One region of the Pseudoalteromonas sp. R86517 genome, then DNA from elsewhere that is predicted to be linked to it. Evidence: predicted binding sites of a transcription regulator. Region 1 holds the regulator's gene; the other holds the start of a gene.
What was found. The regulator NrdR, encoded in region 1, represses ribonucleotide reductase genes. The targets are predictions, from matches to a motif close to AAACACNANATNTNGTGTTT.
Positions count from the first base shown of each region.

Region 2: the regulator NrdR is predicted to act here: its motif matches at 1,730-1,749, upstream of nrdA (class 1a ribonucleoside-diphosphate reductase subunit alpha).

Region 1 covers NZ_JAXHCB010000001.1:2,432,130-2,435,556, forward strand. Annotated here, with positions in the region: gene ribD (bifunctional diaminohydroxyphosphoribosylaminopyrimidine deaminase/5-amino-6-(5-phosphoribosylamino)uracil reductase RibD) at 1-894, opposite strand, end outside; gene nrdR (transcriptional regulator NrdR) at 897-1,346, opposite strand; gene glyA (serine hydroxymethyltransferase) at 1,712-2,968, opposite strand; gene thrC (threonine synthase) at 3,239-3,427, opposite strand, start outside.
Region 2 covers NZ_JAXHCB010000001.1:1,572,479-1,575,905, forward strand. Annotated here, with positions in the region: gene ubiG (bifunctional 2-polyprenyl-6-hydroxyphenol methylase/3-demethylubiquinol 3-O-methyltransferase UbiG) at 70-780, shown strand; gene SJY38_RS07070 (HAD family hydrolase) at 780-1,460, shown strand; gene nrdA (class 1a ribonucleoside-diphosphate reductase subunit alpha) at 1,873-3,427, shown strand, end outside.

The DNA of each region.
Region 1 (3,427 bases):
TTGCAGCTTAGCAAGGTGCGCTAAAACAGACGTTAAATTAACTTTGTTATTTTGCTGTGGCACTTCTATATGCCTTACAAAATGCGGCCACTGCGTTGATTTATCAACCTTGGTAGTAAAAATTATTATTTCACTTTCAATATTAAATACTGCCAGCTCTGGTGTAAGCCTATTTTGTGAGTCAATTATAACACGCACCGGTTGGCGTAGGGGTAAATCGGTAGGCAAAGCCTGTGGCAACTCGCTTAACCTCACATTGAGCTTAGCATCATCGGTAATAACCGTATCGGCGCCCGTTAAAATAGCGCAGCTTTGTGCTCGGTGTAATTGTACATCTTGTCGCGCAGCGCTGCCGGTGATCCACTTACTTTGGCCATTTTTAAGCGCGGTTTTACCATCAATGCTGGCCGCCATTTTACACGTAACATACGGAAGTCCCTGCTCCATACGCTTAAAAAAACCTAAATTAAGTGCGCGCGCTTGCTGCTCTAGAAGCCCAAATGCAACCTCTATACCTGCATCGCTGAGTATTTTAAGCCCTTTACCTGCGACTTGTGGGTTGGTGTCGACCATAGCCGCAATAACTTTTACTACACCTGCGGCTTTTAAACCCTCTGCACACGGCGGAGTGCGTCCGTAATGGCTACACGGTTCAAGCGTAACATACGCAGTCGCGCCTTTTGCGTTTTCACCTGCTACAGCAAGAGCATTAACCTCAGCATGCCCCTGCCCAGCTAATTGATGAAACCCTTCACCAATTATGTGGTTATCTTTAACTAAAACACACCCGACATTAGGATTGGGGGTGGTTGTAAATCGCCCTTTTTTTGCAAGCTCGATGGCACGTGCCATGTACATTTCATCTTGCGCAGTAAAGGTTGTTTGGTTTTGCATTATTACTCCCCTAAACGGGCAATTTCTTCACCAAATTCGCGTATATCTTCAAACGAGCGATACACAGAGGCAAACCGCACATAGGCTACTTTATCCAGTTTTTTAAGCGCCTCCATTATGCACTCACCCACTAGGTGACTTGATATTTCTCGCTCGCCGGTAGCACGCAACTGCGATTTAATAATATTAACCACTTCATCCACTTGCTCTGTACTAACAGGGCGTTTTTCTAGGGCACGATTAAGGCCATTGAGTAGTTTATCTTCATTAAAGGGCTCTCGACTGCCATCTTGTTTAATTACACGTGGCATGACTAACTCGGCGCCTTCAAAGGTAGTAAATCGCTCGTGACACTCGTTACATTCACGACGACGGCGAACTTGGTGGCCTCCGCCGACTAGGCGAGAATCAATAACTTTAGTATCTTTTGCGGTACAAAATGGGCAATGCATAACTCGGTACTTCCGTTTTAAAACAAAAAAGGCCGCTATTTAGCGGCCTTTTATCTTAGCAAAAAAATAGGGCCTGTTGGCCTTTCAGGATTAAATTTGTTCTATCTAGGGGTGATTTGATCGCGGCGCGAGGTTTGTAACCTAGTGGGCTAAGTAAAAACCGAGCAACAAAGAGTAAATCGCCCCTAGGACGAACCCGAGGGCAGTGCATGTTTGGCATTTATGCTGCGTTATCGCCTATTTGTGTGGAGTAACCACACTACATAGACTCTGCCTTGCCTAAAAACCAAACATACTACTGCAAATTAAACCTCGAAAGGTAAACAGGCCCCTTGTTGTGATCTAAATTACTGCTGCTTATGCAATTAAGCGTATACAGGTAGTTTTGCACAAATTGCTTTAACTTTTTCTTTAACTTGCGCTTGTACTGACTCATCGTTGATGTTGTCTAATACGTCACAAATCCAGCCAGCAAGTTCTTTCGATTCAGCTTCTTTAAAGCCACGACGCGTAATTGCAGGTGAACCAATACGTAAACCAGAAGTAACAAACGGTGAGCGAGGATCGTTTGGTACAGAGTTTTTGTTCACAGTAATATTTGCATTACCAAGCGCTGCGTCTGCATCTTTACCTGTGATATCTTTATCGATTAAATCAAGTAAGAATAAGTGGTTTTCTGTTTTATCAGATACGATTTTGTAACCGCGCTCTTGCATAACAGCAACCATAGCTTGAGCATTTTTAACTACTTGTGCTTGGTATGTTTTAAATTCTGGTTGTAGAGCTTCTTTAAATGCCACTGCTTTTGCAGCAATAATGTGACATAAAGGACCACCCTGGCCACCTGGGAACACAGCGCTGTTAAGCTTTTTGTAAATTGCTTCGTCGCCACAAGCAGAAATAATTAAACCACCACGAGGGCCTGCTAATGTTTTGTGTGTTGTTGTTGTTACAACATGCGCGTGAGGTACTGGGCTTGGGTAAACACCCGCCGCAATTAAACCAGCAACGTGAGCCATATCAACAAATAAGTAAGCACCTACTTTATCAGCAATCTCACGGAATTTAGCCCAATCAACAATACCTGAGTACGCAGAAAAACCACCAATAATCATTTTTGGTTTGTGCTCAAGTGCTAGCGCTTCTACCTGTGCGTAGTCAATTTCGCCAGTTGCTTCGTCTAGCCCGTACTGGATTGCATTGTATAGCTTACCTGAGAAGCTTACGTGTGAACCGTGCGTTAAGTGACCACCATGAGCTAAGCTCATACCAAGTACAGTGTCGCCCGCTTCTAATAATGCTAAGAAAACAGCTGCATTTGCTTGAGAACCCGCATGTGGCTGAACGTTTGCATAGTCAGAACCAAATAGCTCGTTAGCACGATCAATTGCAAGTTGTTCAACAACGTCTACGTGCTCACAACCGCCATAGTAACGTTTGCCCGGGTAACCTTCTGCGTATTTGTTTGTAAGCTGTGAACCCTGTGCTTCTAGTACGCGTGGGCTACAGTAGTTTTCTGATGCGATTAATTCAATGTGCTCTTCTTGGCGAGCAGTTTCTTTGTTTATCGCGTCAAATAACTCTGGATCAAAATCCGAAATATTCATGCTACGTTCTAACATTGGGGTCTCCTAGGGCAACGTGTATGGTGTTTTTTAGAGGCTTTATTGTACGCTTTAAACGACTCTTTGCCTACGCTCTTAAGTTGAGGATATTTAAACAGGGATTGAATCTATTTCACAGCGTTTTTAAGATGATATTTTTTTATAAATGCATTAATAATTTAAATGGCTTTTATTTTTTACATTTAATTAGTTAATGATAAATACTTTATTTAGCGCGTTAAAAATACAAAAAAAGCGGCCAAAGCCGCTTTTTTAACGCTAAGTTAGTTAGCCTAACTTAGCGAGTATTTCAGTGCGTAACGCTTCATAATCAGGGTTAATTTCGCTTGCTAAACAAGGTTTAGCAAGTGCGTCGCTAAGTGGTTTTGGCATATCAAGTTCAATATTTAGGATCTCTTCTACGCTTTCTTTAAACTTAGCAGGGTGAGCAGTTGCTAAAAAGATACCTGCTGCGCC
Region 2 (3,427 bases), 860 kb from region 1:
AGGCGCAAAACTTTGCGATTTATCAATTTAGCCCTATATAATGGCCTCAGATTGACGAGGAAGTATTTTATGACCGAACATCAAAATGTAGATAACGCAGAAATAGCAAAATTTGAAGCCATTGCAGAGCGATGGTGGGACCAAGACGGAGAGTTTAAACCTCTTCACGAAATTAACCCATTACGATTAGACTTTGTGGCTAACAAAACCCAAGGCTTATTTGATAAAGAAACACTCGATGTAGGCTGTGGTGGCGGCATTCTTAGCGAAAGCATGGCACGCATGGGCGCACACGTAACCGGTATAGACATGGGCCAAGAGCCACTCACCGTAGCAAAGCTTCATAGCCTAGAAACCGGTGTAAATGTTGACTATATAAAAGTACCTGCAGAAGAATTTGCAACCCAGCACCCTGCTCGCTTTGATGTAATAACCTGTATGGAAATGCTAGAGCACGTACCTGACCCTGCTTCTATTATTCATGCAGTCGCAGAGCTTGCCAAGCCAGGGGCTGATGTTTTTTTCTCAACCCTAAATAAAACGCCTAAAGCTTACTTGTTTGCTATTGTAGGTGCTGAAAAGCTGTTAAAAATGGTGCCTGAGGGCACACACGATCACAACAAATTTATCAAACCTGCACAACTTATTGCATGGGCTGAACAAGCCGGTTTAAAAGTACGTGCCAGTGCTGGCCTAGGCTACAACCCGCTTTCTAAGCAGTATTCATTAAATACAGATGTGAGTGTTAATTACATTCTTCATTTTGAGAAGTTAGCATAATGGCTAGCTCTCATACCCCCTTAACTCCTTTTGAGTACGACGCTTTCTTATTTGATTTAGATGGCACCTTGCTTGATACAGCAGACGATTTAGGTGCTGCTTTAAATGCCGTACTTAAAAGTGAAGGTGTTGCGCAAGTTACGCCTGAGGCTTATAGAAAAGTAGCGTCTAATGGCGCCGGCGCATTGCTTGAACTTGGCTTTAAAGCGCAATGGGCATCGCAACCACAAACTGAACGAATAAAACAGTTAGTCAGCCACTACAGCCAAAACCTAGCTACACACACCCGCTGCTTTGAAGGCATAGAATCATTACTCATAGCCCTTGATAACCAAGGTATAAAATGGGGAATAATGACTAATAAGCCCGGGTTTTTAACCGATCCATTAGTGGCTGCTATACCCGCTTTAAAAAATGCACACGTTGTGGTCAGTGGCGATACCCTCACCGAGGCTAAACCATCACCTTTACCCTTACTACACTGTACAAAACTGATGAACGTAGATCCTAAGCGTTGTTTATACATAGGTGATGCTCAACGTGATATAGAAGCAGGTAAAGCCGCAGGTATGCACACAGCAACAGCGCTTTGGGGCTATATACCAAGTATTGATGAGGCCAAGGGCTGGGAAGCCGATTTTAACTGGCACAGCCCTATTGATGCTTTTAACCATATATAGTGCCATGTAAATTATTAAACACTATATATTGTGATTGTGTTAGTTTTTATGCAAAGCTTGTTGATAAAAAAAGCAGTCGAAATTTATTTTCAAAATGCATAAATTTAGCAGATCATTAGTTGATTTTTAGCTATTTCAACTTAAATGATTGTTCGAAGGTGAGTGACTACTAACACAAATACGTTATCCCAAAGTTATCCACAAATAGGGGCAATTATGTCCCTTGCAAATCAGCTCAGACCACACTATCTTGTGATCTCTAAATTGAACAACACCAGATATTGTGGCCAAATGTTATTCAATTAAATTCGCCAATACGGTGAAACTTATAATAAATGAATACGTACCTTGCTTTAGCGAGGTATAAAGCATTGGTCAAAATACACAATTTCCAAGGAATACAGGCAAAGCTATGAACCAACAGTTATCTGTAAGCAAGCGTGACGGGCGTAAAGAGCCTTTAGATCTTGATAAGATCCATCGCGTTATTGAATGGGCCGCCGAAGGTTTAAACAACGTATCGGTTTCACAGGTTGAATTAAAGTCACACATTCAATTTTACGACGGTATTCGTACAAAAGACATTCACGAAACCATCATTAAAGCAGCAGCCGATCAAATTTCAAAAGAGTCGCCTGACTACCAGTACTTAGCTGCCCGCTTAGCTGTATTCCACTTACGTAAAAAAGCGTATGGCCAGTTTGAGCCACCACGTTTATTTGATCATGTTACAAAAATGGTTGAAGACAAACGCTACGACGCTCATTTACTCGTTGATTACACAGAGCAAGAGCTTGATGAGCTAGATGCTTATCTTGATCATTCGCGCGATCTTAACTTTAGCTACGCAGCAGTAAAGCAGCTTGAAGGTAAATACCTAGTACAAAACCGCGTAACGGGTGAGATTTACGAAAGCGCCCAGTTTTTATATATCTTAGTGGCTGCGAGTTTATTCTCTGACTACCCGCGCGAAACACGTACTGACTACATCAAACGTTTTTACGATGCAGTATCAACGTTTAAAATCTCTTTACCTACGCCAATTATGTCGGGTGTGCGTACCCCTACGCGTCAGTTTAGCTCGTGTGTACTTATTGAATGTGGCGACAGCCTTGATTCAATTAACGCCACATCATCTGCCATTGTTAAGTACGTTTCACAACGTGCAGGTATTGGTATTAACGCCGGCCGTATTCGTGCATTAGGTAGCCATATCCGTAATGGCGAGGCGTACCACACTGGTTGTATTCCTTTTTATAAGCACTTTCAAACAGCGGTTAAAAGCTGCTCGCAAGGTGGTGTACGTGGCGGTGCTGCAACGTTATTCTACCCGCTTTGGCATTTAGAAGTAGAAAACCTACTGGTACTTAAAAATAACCGTGGTGTTGATGATAACCGTGTTCGTCATTTAGATTACGGCGTACAGTTTAATAAACTAATGTATTCTCGTTTAATTAAAGACGACTACATTACGTTATTTAGCCCATCAGATGTGCCTGGCCTTTACGATGCATTCTTTGAAGACCAAGACGAGTTTGATGCGTTATACGTAAAATACGAACAAGACGAGTCTATTCGTAAAAAGCGTATTAAAGCGATTGAGCTTTTCTCAATGTTCGCACAAGAGCGTGCCAGCACAGGTCGTATTTATTTACAAAACGTGGATCACTGTAATACGCACAGCCCGTTTATTTCTAAAGTGGCGCCAATTCGCCAATCTAACTTATGTTTAGAAATTGCATTGCCAACTAAGCCGTTAAATAACGTAAACGATGAAGAAGGCGAAATTGCACTTTGTACGCTATCTGCATTTAACCTAGGCGCTATTGAGTCACTTGATGAACTTGAAGAGCTTGCTGAGCTTGCAGTACGTGCACTTGATAACCTACTTGATTTCCAAGACTACCCAGTACCGGCTGCACGTAATGCCACTATGGGCCGTCGTACGTTAGGAATAGGCGTAATTA